DNA from 2 places in the Desulfitobacterium chlororespirans DSM 11544 genome. Region 2 is predicted to be linked to the other one. Evidence: riboswitches for the same ligand, from Rfam matches in the RefSeq annotation. Region 2 holds a riboswitch; the other holds the start of a gene.

Region 1 (8,062 bases), on a different contig from region 2:
GGGGACCGGGAATGGCCGCCAGGCCGTTGAGCAAACCTGAAGAAAAAGCAACCATGACAAATCCCTTGGAGGCTGGGTTGATCTCCCCTTCCTCAGGAACTTTCTTCTCAAGGGCACTGCTTTTGAGCTGCACCCATTGATAGGCAACATAGCCGATAAGGATAATCCCCACCATCCCTTTAATGTACAGTTCATTCATATAGCCGCTCAGGGCAACACCCAGAGCCAATCCGGGAATCCCTATGAGCAAAAGCCGGATGACCAAATCCCGGCGGACTAAGCGCCGCATTTGGAACCCCTGCACCGAGGAGCCCATCATGGATAAAATCATTCCCGCCAAAAGAGCTTGCTGGCTGGGCAAAACAAAAAGGAGCAAGGGTACCGCCACCAGCCCGAATCCAAACCCTGTCAAAACCTGAATAAAGGTGGCAAAGAACGTAATTCCGCTCATGGCAAGCCATAATTCCCATGATAACATCTCCACACAAACACCCTCTTAAATCTAATTTAATCTCTTTATGATTCTCTGTTTTAAGAGTATTCCCTTTTCTTGTCTGAATCTTGACAGCATTGTCTGTATTTCCTATAGTGAGTTAAGAAGGAAAGGTGATTCTTATGGCTCAAAAAACCAACGCTGCCCGCATCCTCGATCAAGCCGGTATAGCCTATGAATTAATCCCCTATGAGGTGGATGAAGCGGATCTTTCGGCCACCACCGTCGCCCAAAAGGTAAACATGCCTCCTGAATTAATCTATAAAACCCTGGTTACCCGTGGAGATAAAACAGGCATTCTCATCGCCTGCATCCCTGCCCATTATGAGCTGAATCTTAAGGCTCTCGCCCAAGTGAGCGGCAATAAGAAAATGGAAGTGGTTCCTCTCAAGGAAGTTCAGCCCCTGACCGGTTATATACGGGGAGGGGTCTCTCCTTTGGGGACTAAAAAAAGATACCCGGTCTATTTTCAGGAAGATATGCTCCAGCACGAAAAAATTGCCGTCAGTGCCGGGACGCGGGGCTTGCAGATCCTTGCTCTGTCTCAGGACCTGCTCAAGGTCACCCAGGGAAAGGTTGGGCCCATCGCTCATCCTGCCTGAATCACCATAAATCTTCTCCTCACGCCCTGAACTCCCTCCTCTCCTTGTATGAAGACGGACAAGAGGTAAATACTAACCTTATGTCACTTTGAATTACCAAGGTAAAGGAGAGATTCTATGAGCTTCCGGATTCCTCAGTTCAATCCGCCTGATTTTGACGGTGAGCCTTTTGCAAGCGCTCCCAATGCAACCCTTGTCGAAGTCCTTCAGGATGGGGTAGCCCCCGACCATTTCCATGGCATGTCTATTTATCCTGAATACTTTAAAATCAACGGCCAATGGCTCCTTGCTTCCCAAAGCCGCATGGACGGCGTTCCCGTGCTCATGGAGGACGGTACGATGCAAATCCTCGAATTCCGCAATCTGAAAAAAGGCCAGCAAGTGGTGATCGGGCGGACGGAAGATGCCAGTGAAGGCATTTATGTCTATGCTGAAGGGTTTGCTTCCAAGGACAGCAACAGGGATGTTTTTGCCTTTCGCTCCGGCCGTTCCCGGGAGACGGCCTATTCAAAGGATTATAATCATCTTTATGATCTGCTGCGTCACGAAAAAGACAACGGTCATGTGGTCTGGGTGCTGGGACCTGCCGTGGTTTTTGATTACGACTCCCGGAAGGCCCTGGCTGCCTTGATCGAAAAAGGCTATGTTCATGCCATTCTGGCCGGCAATGCCATGGCTACCCATGATCTTGAAGCCGGCATCCTGGGTACCGCTTTAGGGCAAAATATCTATACTCAGGAGTCTCAGCCCAACGGCCATTATAATCATTTGGATGTCATCAATATGGCCAGAGAAGCCGGCTCACTGGAAAAACTCATCAAAGCTCAGCACCTGACCGAGGGGGTTGTGCCTGCCGCCTTAGAAAAGAATATCCCTTTGATCCTGGCGGGCTCTATCCGTGATGACGGTCCCCTGCCCTCGGTATGGGCCAATGTCTACGCAGCTCAGGATGAAATGCGCCGGCAGACCAAACAGGCCACTACCCTCATCTGCCTGGCCACCCAGCTCCATACCATCGCTGCCGGCAATATGACACCTGCCTATACTCAGCGGGATGGGCAGCTGCGTCCAGTCTACATCTATGCTGTGGATGTGGCGGAGTTCACCTTGAATAAGCTGAGAGATCGGGGTTCTCTCGAAGTCACCACCATCGTGGCCAATGTCCAGGACTTTCTCGTCAATGTCAATAATAATCTTAATGAATAACAACCCTCTACGAATGAAGCCAATTGCATAAATTAAAACAGAAAAAGGCCCTTGGCCTATAGGAGGAAAAAGCATGAAAGTGAAGATTATCCAATCGCTTCGGCAGGAAGGGCTGGAGCAGAAAATGAATGCGTTCTTTCAAGAGCAGGAAGGGAACATTGAAATCATCGAAATCCAATGGAAAGCTTTTTTAGAGCATTATGTAATGATCCTCTATAACGAGAAAAAATAGTCACGAATAAACCATCGTGACTATTTTTATACACTGATTATATAACGAAAGAGCTTTTTAAGGAAACAATTAAATTCAACACTAAGCTTTCCGGGGTAGTATAGTTCGGATCCACATTAAAGTAGCCGTGACGGGGAAACTGGAATTTATCTTGAGGTTTGGCCTCTTTCATATAAGGTTCCACAAACCCTTGCCGTATTGCTAAAGAGTTGGGATTGATGTGATCCAGGAAGGTCTTGCCTTCCTCTTCTGCTCCATCATCCTGAATCAAAGGCTCATAGAGGCGAAACTCTGCCGGCACTGCCTGAGTGGCTTCCACCCAATGAATAGTACCCTTGACCTTGCGGCCGGTAAATCCTGTGCCGCTTTTTGTTTCCGGATCATAGGTGCAACGAATCTCGATGATCTTGCCCTCATCATCCTTGATGACCTCTTCACACCTAATAAAGTAGGCATCCATCAACCGAACTTCATTGCCCGGGTAAAGCCGGTGGTACTTCGGCGGCGGGACCTCCATGAAATCTTCCTGCTCGATGTAAATCTCCCTGGAAAAAGGAATCTTGCGTTTCCCCATCTCAGGGTTCTCTTTATTGTGATCGGCATCCAGCATTTCCACTTGGCCTTCCGGGTAATTGGTAATGACCACCTTCAAGGGGCGGATGACCGCCATGGGCCGGGACACTTTGAGCTTCAGATCTTCCCGAATAAAGTGCTCCAGCATTTTGGAATCCACCACACTGTCCGCTCTGGCCACACCAATAGCTTGGGCAAAATTGCGGATGGCTTCAGGGGTATACCCCCGGCGGCGCAGCCCGGAGATGGTGGGCATTCTGGGATCATCCCAACCGTCCACCACTTTTTCATCCACCAGCTGCTTCAGCTTGCGTTTGCTCATCACCGTATTGGTCATATTCAAGCGGGCAAATTCATATTGATGAGGAACATGTTCCATCTCACATTCCCGAACGACCCAATCATAGAGAGGGCGGTGATCTTCAAATTCTAAAGTACAGATAGAGTGAGTTATGCCTTCGATAGCATCCTCTAAAGGATGGGCATAATCATACATGGGGTAGATGCACCATGTGTCCCCTGTATTATGGTGGGTGGCATGGGCAATCCGATAAAGAACGGGATCCCGCATATTGATGTTGGGTGAGCCCATATCGATCTTAGCCCGGAGAACCTTTTCCCCGTCCTTAAATTCACCTTGGCGCATTCTCTCGAAGAGATCCAGGTTTTCTTCAACACTGCGGTTGCGGTAGGGGCTTTCCTTACCGGCCTCAGTCAGGGTGCCGCGGCTTTTTCTAATCTCCTCAGCGGATAAATCACACACATAAGCTTTGCCCTTTTCGATCAGCAGAACGGCCCGCTTATGCATCTCCGCAAAATAATCGGAAGCGAAAAAGAGGTTGTCCCAGGTAAACCCCAGCCACTTGACATCTTCTTTAATGGATTCTACATATTCAGTATCTTCCTTGACCGGGTTCGTATCATCAAACCGCAAATTGGTTTTTCCTTTGAATTCGTCGGCCAGGCCAAAGTTCAAACAGATGGATTTAGCATGCCCAATATGCAGATAACCATTGGGCTCGGGGGGAAACCGCGTCATGATTTCTTCTACTTTCCCCTCCCGTAAATCCTCAAGGATAATACTGCGCAAAAAATTAGAGGATTTATTCTCGTTATCCACAAATACCAACCTTTCCTACGGAATCTTATCTCCTACTGCAAAGAAAGACCTCTCCAGTAGTGTTACCCGAATTTTCGTCCTTCACCCATTGCTGCTTATAAATGATAGTCTCCCGCAGCCTCCGGCTGATAAAGAATTTTTTCCACCTTAAACCGGACGACACCACCGGGAACTTTCCAATCGATGATATCTCCTTCCAGATAGCCCAGAATGGCCGTCCCCACGGGGGCAAGAATTGAAATCTTATCTTCCAGAAGATCGGCATCCTCAGGATACACTAACGTATAGACGGTTTCTTCCCCTGTCTCCAGATCCTGCAGCAAGATCCTGGAATTCATGGTGATGGCGTTGGCAGGGATTTTTTCTGAAGGTACCACATCTGCCCCATTTAACTCATGCTCAAGATCTTTTAAGTAATCCTTGTTTTTAGCGCTGCCAAACTCTCTTTCCTTATTGATAAGTTTGAGCAGACGCTCACGGTCCACAGCTGTAATACTGATCTTTCTACTCATTTCTCCTGAACCTTCCTTTTCTAATGATCAACACATTGAATGCACCCAGAAAATTTACACTTTCTGAATAGCTAAATATAGAGCGACTATCGCCAGATAGCCGCTGTCAAAAATTTATGTACTTCAAAAAAGGGAGAAATCATTAAACCATTCTAATTATATACCATTTTCTATAATAAGTAAATGTTGGCATATTCCCAAAAATAATTCTTGAATAAAATGGGAGCGATACTTATAATAATAAATAAATTCGCAAAGCCGTTGAAGGAATTGGGAATCTATCCAAAACTGCATAGGAATGCTGAATGAGATTTACGGGAGAAGGGTATGGCCCGCCGAAGAAGTTGAAACTTTCAGGTGACTGGAATAAGTCAGGGACCGTAAATTGACAGCACTCTGGAGAGACTCGCTTAGGGCGCCGAAGGGGCAATACAATAATGTTGTAAATCTCTCAGGCAAAAGGACAGAGAAGGAACAGGGACTGCTCTAGGGGGGGCAATCTCTTGCTTTGATACCCATCGTCCGAATATTCAGAGTCAATCGCTAAAGATTGACTCTTTTTATATATAAACTGCACTCCTTTTGCGAAGGCTGCAACATACAGAAAGATGTGCAGTGAGCTGCGCAGAGAGAGATTAAAGGAGGAGAACACTATGGAAGCCTTACATGACTTTATCATCTGGCTGAACGGCTATCTCTGGGGTCCACCAATTCTTGTTTTACTTTTTGGCACGCACTTATTCCTTACTTTCCGTACTCGTGGCATTCAAAGGTACATTTTTAAAGGGATCAAATTATCCCTCACTAAGGATCCTGATGCCAGCGGCGATGTGAGCCAATTCGGAGCTCTGACCACCGCCCTGGCCGCTACCATCGGAACCGGCAATATCGTCGGAGTAGCTACGGCTGTGGCTTTAGGGGGGCCTGGTGCCGTACTTTGGTGCTGGCTCACCGGGGTATTCGGGATTGCCACCAAATATGGGGAGGCCTTATTGGCCGTAAAATACCGGGTCAAAACCGCTGACGGCACCATGCTGGGCGGCCCTATGTATGCTTTGGAAAGGGGCCTGGGCCAGAAGTGGCTGGCTGTACTCTTCTGTATCTTTACTTCCATTGCCGCCTTTGGCATTGGCAATATGACTCAGGCTAATTCTATTTCCGGTATGCTCAAGTCCCAATTCAATATCAGCCCCCTCCTTACCGGTCTTGTCTTAGCAGCCCTTACCGGGATAGTGATCATCGGTGGAGTGAAATGGATCGCCCGGGTCTGCGAAAAATTCGTCCCCTTTATGGCGATTGCCTATGTCCTCGGTTGTATCATCATCCTGATTATAAATTCTCAATATGTCTGGCCTGCCGTTGTCTTGATCTGTGAATCGGCATTCACTCCAACTGCCGCCGGCGGCGGCTTCGTCGGTGCCAGTATCATTATGGCCGCCCGTTACGGTATTGCCCGGGGTCTTTTCTCCAATGAATCCGGTTTGGGTTCCGCTCCCATCGTCGCTGCCGCCGCTCAAACCAGGAATCCGGTCCGTCAGGCTCTCGTCTCGGCTACCGGCACCTTCTGGGATACCGTTGTTGTCTGTTTAATGACCGGTCTGGTCGTGGTCAGCAGTGTCCTTAGCAACCCGACTGCTGCTCAAGGACTGCAAGGCGGCGATTTGACCACAATGGCTTTTAATCAGATTCCGGTGGTTGGCCCCATCGTTTTAACCTTCGGGCTTTTGACCTTCGTTTTCTCCACCATCCTGGGCTGGTCTTATTATGGTGAAAGGGCTGTGGAATACCTCTTTGGCAAAAAGGGCATCCTCCCTTACCGCCTCCTTTGGGTTCTCGCCGTGTTAACCGGCTCTTTGGTGACTCTCCAATTCGTCTGGGATTTGTCGGATGCGATGAACGCCATGATGGCTATTCCCAATCTTGTGGCGCTCCTTCTCCTAAGCGGAGTTATTGTCTCGGAAACCAAGAAGTATCTATGGGAAGATCGTCTGGATGAAGCCTCTGAGGAGCCCATCCCTGTCATTCAGAATAAATAAGCTCACAGTGGAGCTCAGTATGCCCTTTGCTCACTATATTCTTAGCTTAATGATAGTTTCCCCATAGATGACAAAACACATAGCTGGCGCACCAAACTACGAGACACCTCTCCCTTCCGGAGAGGTGTCTCTATATGCCTTATCCTATCCCATAGAACTGGGGAGGATTTCTATCCAGTAGTTATCCGGATCATTGATAAAATAGATCCCCATGGCTTCATTTTCATAACAGATGCAGCCCATTTTTTGATGATGTTCATGAGCTGCCTGGAAATCATCCACGGTTAAGGCCAGATGAAACTCGTTGTCGCCCAGATTATAGGGTTCTGTTCTATCCCTTAACCAGGTAAGTTCCAAAGCATGAGCGGTTATCCCATCCCCCAGATAAACAATAATGAATTCCCCGCTCTCCGGAGCTATACGCCTGACTTCCTTTAACCCTAATGCCGCTTCGTAAAATTTAAGACTTTTCTCCAGATCCAGCACATTGATATTATTGTGGGTAAATTTAAATTTCATGGCCAGCATCCCCTTCATTTATTTTGGATACGTTTTCTTTGCCGAGAATTAATTATCGACCAGGCCCTCTATTGTCTTGCATATCCATCCATATTATAGTAATTTTTTATAGAGAACACAAACTTCCGATCATTATTAGATGAGGTGATTTTTATGAAAGCTCCCCTCGAAAAGCTAGGACTTCGTATTGAGTATATTCAGCACAGCGGTTTCACCGTGGAAACCGATAAGGAGTTCCTTGTCTTTGACTATTATCAAGGCCAAGTCCAGTTGCCCGGCCATAAGCAGATCACTGTTTTTTCCTCCCATGTCCATCCGGATCATTACAATCCTGAAATCTTCCAGTGGCAAACCCACTATCCTAACATTCACTATATCCTCAGCTCGGATATCCAAGGCCATCCTCAGCTGCCTCCAGGCCAAGAGAACCTTACTTTCTTATCCCCTTATGAAGAAGTTCATAAGAATAACCTGACTATTAGAACCTATGGATCTACCGATGCGGGTGTTTCCTTCCTTGTGGAACTGGGCGCCAAGGAAAGGCTCCATCTCTTCCATGCCGGAGATCTTAACTGGTGGCACTGGCGGGGAGAACCCGAAGCAGATATTCTGTGGGCAGAGAAAATGTTCAAGGAAGAAATCGCCAAACTCAAAGAAGAGAGAATCGATATTGCTTTCTTCCCTGTGGACCCCCGGCTTGAACAGTCCTCCTGCCTGGGAGCGGAGTATTTTATTCAGGAGATCCGTCCCCAAATCCTTGTCCCCATGC
Region 2 (8,062 bases):
CTGAATTGCCAGACTGGTGTAATTGCCGGGTTCAAAGGGGCGATGAATGGACAAGTCTGCTTGCTTTAGGCGAGGCCTCAGTTCAATGAGCCACAGGGAAGCTTCGTCCCAGTCCGACATCCGGGGTTCTGTCTGCGGATTGATTTCACATGGACGCCACTGTATTGTAAGCTCGGGATACTCTGGCAGAATTTGTTTCAGTTCATGGAAAGCTAAATAGCAGTAGGGACAAGTGTAATCAAAAAATACTTCCAGTTGCATCATGAAGTTCCTCCTGAATTTAAATTTACTTGTAGTTACAATCCTCTTACGATATAGACTTGCAGATGCCAATAGTCAATAGGTGGAGCCAGGACCACCACATCCGCAGCCATATATACAGGATATATTTTATCCATATCTTCCTTTTGCACACATGGGCTTCCGGGGCTTTGGAAACTTTTCCAGGACGAAACAGCAGAGACAGACCCCCGCGTCTGCCTCATCAAAAATACTGTTCCTAGTGCTTAATCACCGTCAAAAGCATTTTAAACCGTTTCCTGGCTTCCAAACCATGGGGAACATCAGAGGGCATGATCAGGGTCTCTCCCTCTTTCACGATCAGGACTTTATCTCCGATGGTGATTTCCGCTTCACCATCCAGAATTTGCACCATGGCATCTCCCGAAGTGGTATGAGTGCTGATGCCCTCTCCCTCATCCAGGGAAAATAAGGTAATGCTGACGATAGGAGTCTGAGCAAGGGTGCGGCTGATCACTTGTCCCTGTTGGTAAGTAATCAGCTCATTCAGGTCAAGAACTTGGGAAAACTCAATATTTTTCATAATTTGTGCCATGATAAAATCCCCCTTTTTCCTGCAGGCCATTTGCTTATGATTCAATCATTTGCTTATGACTTATTCTAACCTGAATTGCTCTAAAAAAATGTGATTGGAATCACCTTCCATTTTCCTTTTTCAGCAAAGGCCAATTTTAGTTGGATAGACTGGTTATGGGAGCAGGAATTCTGCCGCCCCGCCGGATAAATTCACGGGAAGAGAAGGGGTTCAGTTTAATCACCGGGGCGCTGCCCAGCAGTCCGCCGAACTCAACCCGCTCCCCCACCTTTTTGCCGATGGCCGGTATCACCCGCACAGCGGTTGTCTTCTTATTGATCATGCCGATAGCGGCTTCGTCGGCGATAATTCCGGCGATGGTTTCCGGCTCCACATCTCCGGGGATCGCGATCATGTCCAGCCCTACCGAGCAGACACAGGTCATGGCCTCCAGCTTCTCGATGCTCAGGGCGCCGACTTCCACAGCTTCGATCATGCCCGCATCTTCGGAGACAGGGATAAAGGCTCCACTTAAACCGCCCACATGGGAGGATGCCATAGCTCCTCCTTTTTTCACCGCATCATTAAGCAGGGCTAAAGCAGCCGTGGTCCCATGAGCACCGCAGCGTTCCAGACCCATGTTCTCAAGAATTTCCGCCACACTATCTCCCACAGCCGGAGTCGGGGCCAAGGAAAGATCCACAATGCCAAAGGGAACCTGCAAGGCCTGGGAAGCTTCTCTGCCAATCAATTCACCCATACGGGTAATCTTAAAGGAAGTTCGTTTAATGAGGTTGGCCAGTTCTCCCAAATCTGCCTGGGGGCTTTTCTTGACGGCATGAGCAACAACGCCGGGACCGCTGACCCCTACGTTGATCACCGCTTCCGGCTCTCCCACTCCGTGAAAGGCACCGGCCATGAAGGGATTATCCTCAGGTGCGTTGCAGAAGACCACGAGTTTGGCAGCAGCGATACCATCCTGAGCCGCTGTCCGCCGGGCGCTGTCCAGGATGACTTCCCCCATCTTCAGCACAGCATCCATATTGATACCCGATTTGGTGGAACCGATATTCACCGAGGAGCAGACAAACTCTGTCTCCGCCAAGGCCTGGGGAATCGCTTCGATCAAGGAGCTGTCCCCCTTGGTTAAGCCTTTTTGAACGAGGGCGGAAAAACCTCCCAGGAAGTTAATCCCCACCGTCTTGGCCGCTCTGTCTAAGGCTTTGGCCAGGCGGACCATTTCTTCGGGATTAAAGTTGGAACCCAAGAGGGCCACCGGAGTTACCGAGACTCTTTTATTGACAATAGGAATGCCGTAACGAGCAGCTAAGCCTTCCCCCACACTGACTAAATGCTCAGCCTGGCGGGTAATTTTATCGTAGATTTTTTGTTCCACCTGTTGTACATCATCTCCGGCACAGTCCAGCAGACTTATGCCCATCGTGATGGTACGGATGTCTAAATTCTCATTTTCCACCATTGCAATGGTTTGCAGTATTTCATGAGGAGCCAGATGCATTTTCACAGTAATTCCCCCTATACCCGATGCATAAATTCAAAAATATCTTCATGCTGAACATTGACCTTCAAGCCCCGGGCTTCTCCCTCGCTTTGCAATTGCTTGGTGAGCTCGGTTAAGGAGGAGGCCGTGGATTGAGTAACATCCACGATCATAATCATTGTGAAAAAACCCTGGAGAATGGTTTGACTAAGATCCAGAACATTGATGGATTTTTCCGCCAAGCGCCCGGTCAGCCAGGCGATAATTCCTATTTGATCCTTGCCTAAGATAGAAATAATCACGCGGTTGGACGTATCACGGGTTGGTTCTAGGCTCATGCTCTTTACCCCTTTTCTTTTTTGTTTCTCTTCGCTTTTTCTACCAATAAAAAAGAGCCAAATCCTAAATTTGACTCTGGTACACAAGAGCATTTGCGAACCCGCTTATCGGCAGTAATAGTATGCCTTAAGCATCATTCACAAACTATGCGCTCTGTCCTTTTGCCTGAGAGATTGAACAGCTTTGCTGCCTTGCCCCTTCGGCGTCCTTGCGGAACTCTCCAGAGTTCTGTCCGTTTTCAGTTCATCATGGTTAGCCTACCCTGTTCTCCTGAAAACCTCATCCAGTTATTCACTTCTTTTCAGTATTATAAACATCCTTGCCCATAATTGCAAACCTTTGTTTTTAAGACTCTCCCTAATATAATAGAAGTGAAAGCAAATCACTGCTCAATGAAGCAAACACATTAACATAAGGAGTTGAGGTATTACTATGAAGGTTATTGCTGTTAATGGCAGCCCCCGCAAGCAATGGAACACGGCTACATTATTGCATAAAGCTCTTGAAGGAGCGCAATCCGTAGGTGCCGAAACAGACATGGTTCATCTTTATGAGCTGAATTATAAAGGATGCATCAGCTGCTTTGGGTGCAAACGCAAGAACTCCAGCCCCATTGGGCATTGTGTCCTCAAAGATGAGCTGACCCCACTTTTGGAAGAGGTGCTGAAGTGCGATGTCCTGCTGCTGGGTTCGCCCATCTACTTTGGCAATGTCACTGGAGAAATGCGCTCCTTTCTGGAGCGGCTGTTTTTCTCCCTTCTTTCCTATAATGAAGGTCAGCGTACTGTTTTCCCAAGAAAAGTGGCCTCAGGTTTTATCTACACTATGAATGTTCCTGAGGATTTCCTGCCTCAGCTTGGCTACGAAGCGGTTTTTAAAGCCAATGCCCGCAGCCTCGAACTCCTTAATGGACCTTCCGAATATCTCCTGGCCGCAGATACCTATCAGTTTGACAATTACGCCAACTATGAAGCCTCCCAATTTAATGAGCGGCATAAAGCCCAGGTGCGCCAAGAGCGATTCCCTCAGGATTGCCGGCAAGCCTTTGACCTGGGAGCCCGGCTGTCTGGGCGTGATGCCGAATAGATCGTGAAAACTCTCTCTCCCGCCTATTTATAATATATTATAGTTTGGCGGGATTGGTTTCTAAACAAAACCCCATCCAAATTGCGGATGGGGTTTTGCCTGTTAATCGCCTTTAGTCCAAATATTGAGATTGGGTCAGCCTGATCAGCTCCACTTTAGAATCCGGCTTCACATTCGCATTGACCAATTGGTTATCTTCCCGATTATAGTCAAAGATCATGAGCTGACCATCCTCCAGCAGATAGAAGCCCTCCAAAGGTCCCTCACCATGCCTGCTTTCGAAGGGTTTGTATTTGTCAGCATACACATCCTTAATCTTTTCAGCGGTATCTCCTACCTTGGCACCGAGGTTGGTGGTGAAGTCCGCGGCAATGGCGTCAATCTCCAGCACTTTACCGGAATCTTTTCCGACAATGAGCCTGATGCCTTGCTTATACTCTCTGCTGTACCAGGCTTCAGGGAAATGCCCAGGCTCATCATAGAAAGTTTCTTGATAGTCCTTGCCTAAGATTTTCTCTGCCTGGCTAAAGGGATCGCCCAGATGTATGTTTCCCAGACTGGCATCTTCTTTCGGCTGACCTTGGTCCCCGACCGGCAAATCCGTCCCTACTTGTTGTCCTGGTTTATCCAGATCAGCATTTTGATCCTGGGGTGTCTGGGGCGCCTTGGCCGCACACCCCGCCAGTAAAAGTACTGAAGCCAAAACAATCAGGAATCGCTTAAACACTGTGCATCACCTCGGTAGTTCTTCTTAACAGAGAGTATCTCCATCCTCATTTCTTTTACTCTTTTCACTATGATTATTTTTTGCTCCGGGAAAGGGTGCGCTTGACTCCAAAAGCTCCTGCTCCCAGGACCACCACAGCACCTAATCCATAAAGAATGGCGTCGGAACCTTCTTCTTGGGCCCCGTCTCTTGCAGCAGAAGCATCCTTAGCCTGTGCCGCATTTCCTGCCTCCGCACCGGAAACAGCAAGAGGATCTACAGCCGGCTCGGCTCCGCCTGCAGCTGCAGCTAAAGGCGAGGCGAATTCTCCTTCAACCACTTTAACCTTTTCTTTGCCGAACAGGCCATACAGATATTGAGCATGTTCTTCGCTGTAAGGCTGGATGCCGATCTCCACATGATCACTCATAAGACCGGTATGGGTAACGGCAAACCCCTTGTCCCCAAACTCCCCCCGATGTTCCTCAAAGACAAATTGATAGATCACTTTATTCAGTTCCTGGAGGGCCGGATCAACCCCTTGCCCAGGTTCGGCAGGGCTTACCACCGGATCATTGGGTTCAACCGTCATGCTCGTCAAGGCAGGCCGGGTATCCGGAGCCTGTTCCACAGCTCTATCTTCGTTTGCCTGCACTGATCCGGAAGCGGCCAGTGTCAAGCACATTCCCAAAACCAAAGTCGTCGCAATTTTAAATTTAAACATAAAATCCCCTCCCATTCCAATACCGCGAAGCATCATATTCTGCTGCATCTGGTATATAAGACGAGAGGGGATGTTTGTTTCTGACGATTTTTCTCATCCATTTCCTGGATTTCAAATCATTAAAAACTAAAGGCTATAAACTCATTGGTCAGTTGTTCACTGATCTTTGTAACGCGATTCAAGGCTTCCGATATGGATTTTGCCTCCGTTTGATTGATTGTGGAGCTATTGAGTATTTTATTAATGATCTCATCCATGTCCTTAATTTCTCCGGCTAAGAAGTGGAGCAAAGGAACAGTGCGATGATTGGTTTGTTTTATATTGGCAACCAGCTGCTGGATAAATTGGATGGATTGCTTGCTTCTTTCCGCCAATTTTCTTACTTCATCGGCGACCACAGCGAAGCCTCTCCCCGCTTCTCCGGCACGGGCTGCTTCAATAGCTGCATTAAGAGCCAGCAGATTGGTTTGATCCGATATTTGTTTGATGGTATTAATCAGCTCATCAATCTTCTGGGTATTGGTGTTGAGATCATTGGTAACTTCAATGGTTTCATCGATCCGCTCCACTTGCTTCTGGATGCGGTCGTGGGCTTCATGGATACTTGAATTCGTATCCTGCATAAAGTTCACGATACCTTCCATCGAACTCATAACTTCCTGAATATGAGCATTTAAGTCAAAGCTGATACCCTGGGTATTGGACAGTATCTGATTAAAATTAAATTCGACAATCTTTTCGGTCAGATGCAGTATATCATCAGGTTTAATAGCCCGATTAAATCCGATAATAGATACCTTATGCTTATCAACGTATTGCCCGTATTGAGTCCAGAGAACTCCCTTAGCCTCTACATAGCCCTGCATGCCCACGATGTAATCAGCTTGCTGCAATATTTCCTTAGCCTGATCATTGGTCATCTCAGTAAATGCAAAAAGACTATAATTTACATGATTGACCTCATGCTCGTGAAGGTATTGCTCGATGGCTTTGGCCTGGGAACCGTTATTGTTAAAGATCACCACATTGGCTCCTGGGGAAATGCGGGCAACTCTTATGTAGAAAAGGTCTTCGGGAACGAGCTCCAGAGGGAATATCCGTTGTCTGGCCACATATTTAGAGGCTTCCTCCACCCTTGTAGGAAGCACAATATAAAGGTCGTCATTTAAATTGGCCGGAAGCTCTTTGATATAGTATTTATTTCTCATTTGGACTTTATGACCAAAGTATAGAGATGTGACCCGATATAATTCATCAGCGACGGCTTGGGAACTCCCGATAGTAGATATATTCATTAACCGATTATTCATTTTCCACCCCCATCATGTGAAAGTTACTACAATGACTAATGTATACACAATTTTGACATTTCTCAGCAAAAGTCCTCTATTCTTTCAATATGATTTTTTAATGCTAACGATTAAAATAAATGGGGTCACACCTTCCACGTAAAAAGGGGCTGCTGCTCAATGAAATAGTTCATTTCGCAACACACCCCCGATTCGTGTTCCCTAAAGATGCTGCCCCATATTGCCAAGTAAATCCCTGATAAATTTCTTCTTTACCTTCGATATGATACAAGTCCATGGGTTTAATCAGTTCCGGTGGAAACGGATTTTGCAATAAATTGATCTTCATGAGCAGTTCAGAAACAAATTGAGAACAGAAGTAGTGATTTTCTCTGCGCATAGGGATTCTCATGGCGGCGGTAAACAGCCCCAGGAAATTGTATCTTAAGAATTGATCAGCGGCTATAAACCGAGACAGTTCATTGATCAACATCGCATGTTGAATTTCATTGATTTTTATCCGGTAAACAATACATTCACAATTGCTCTTTTTTAAAAAAACACCCTTATTAAAATTTTCTCTAATAAAGCCGGCCGAAAATGGATTGTTGGGCGTAACCCGCCCAAAGGAATACATGGTTTTCAAATCATGGTCCAGGCTGATGGATGTATGGACATATTTTTCCCCAGTAAAAAGAGTCAGTACCCTGGAAAGCCATGTGCCTGTTTTCGAAAACACAAGATAAACATACAAGGTTGGAAACACCTCCGTAGTTACTATCTTTTACGGCGATCCGGTCCGGTCAAAATCAAAAACAGGAACACGCCAAAGCCGACGAGAAAAAATACCATCAGTGAAGCTATGGCAATAAACATTTCCCCTGTCGCAAATCCGGCAACTGCAGCTGAAAACATACCAAAGAGCAGCAGTCCCACCGACAAAGCATAAAGCCCTGCTCTTATCTTATTCATAGCATACTTTTGGCGGGTTTCTCTGGTCAATAGGCTGTAAGTCAGCAGGGCACCGCCGGCAACGATAAATATTCCTGACCCTGATATACTAACAGCATCCAGCTTCATGAAGTATAACATAGCGACATTAAAAAATCCAAACAAAATTATCAGCGCCCCTGCTATAGTTCCCGCGAGAGAAATTCTTGCCGTCATGGTGGAATAAACGGCTTGCTTTGCTTTATCCTGGCCGATCTGCCTCATCTCCGCCACCAAACCGCTCAAGTCCCCTAAGGACACGATAGCTTCCTTAAACGCCTGGTCTTCACTTATCCCTTTATTTTTATAGTCTAAGGTTTTCTCATTCAGATTGGTCGTTATTTCTTCCTTTAAATCAAAGAGCTGCTGGCTTGCCCCCACTCCGGCGAATAAAGCGTCGATATAGGCTGAGATTTTATGCTCCAACTCATGTTCAATCTTTCTCATAGCCACCAATTCCTCCCTGATCTATCCTATTAAGAACCAACTTATCCAATATCTTTTTCGCCAGGTACCAATCCTTGATATTTTTCTCGTAAGTTTCCAAACCTTTATCTGTAATCCGGTAATATTTTCTTCTTCCGCCATAGGTTTCGTCTCCCCAATAGGAAGC

The links. Region 2 has a riboswitch for glycine ahead of BUA14_RS06675 (ACT domain-containing protein). Riboswitches for the same ligand answer to the same signal wherever they lie in the genome.
Region 1: another riboswitch for glycine. It lies ahead of BUA14_RS09345 (alanine/glycine:cation symporter family protein); the one in region 2 lies ahead of BUA14_RS06675 (ACT domain-containing protein).

What each region holds. Positions count from the first base shown of each region.
Region 1 is NZ_FRDN01000006.1:224,571-232,632, forward strand. Features, by position in the region: gene BUA14_RS09320 (sulfite exporter TauE/SafE family protein) at 1-484, opposite strand, end outside; gene ybaK (Cys-tRNA(Pro) deacylase) at 616-1,095, shown strand; gene BUA14_RS09330 (putative NPN-dependent ornithine cyclodeaminase) at 1,213-2,301, shown strand; gene BUA14_RS27850 (hypothetical protein) at 2,375-2,533, shown strand; gene BUA14_RS09335 (glutamine--tRNA ligase/YqeY domain fusion protein) at 2,571-4,226, opposite strand; gene rnk (nucleoside diphosphate kinase regulator) at 4,322-4,738, opposite strand; glycine riboswitch at 5,125-5,215, shown strand; gene BUA14_RS09345 (alanine/glycine:cation symporter family protein) at 5,392-6,774, shown strand; gene BUA14_RS09350 (VOC family protein) at 6,919-7,302, opposite strand; gene BUA14_RS09355 (MBL fold metallo-hydrolase) at 7,447-8,062, shown strand, end outside.
Region 2 is NZ_FRDN01000005.1:161,037-169,098, reverse strand. Features, by position in the region: gene BUA14_RS06695 (DsbA family oxidoreductase) at 1-264, opposite strand, end outside; gene BUA14_RS06685 (cupin domain-containing protein) at 500-835, opposite strand; gene BUA14_RS06680 (PFL family protein) at 972-2,339, opposite strand; gene BUA14_RS06675 (ACT domain-containing protein) at 2,351-2,653, opposite strand; glycine riboswitch at 2,798-2,888, opposite strand; gene BUA14_RS06670 (flavodoxin family protein) at 3,087-3,740, shown strand; gene BUA14_RS06665 (hypothetical protein) at 3,853-4,467, opposite strand; gene BUA14_RS06660 (hypothetical protein) at 4,541-5,170, opposite strand; gene BUA14_RS28965 (methyl-accepting chemotaxis protein) at 5,290-5,793, opposite strand; gene BUA14_RS06650 (hypothetical protein) at 6,650-7,213, opposite strand; gene BUA14_RS06645 (permease prefix domain 1-containing protein) at 7,237-7,896, opposite strand; gene BUA14_RS06640 (PadR family transcriptional regulator) at 7,883-8,062, opposite strand, start outside.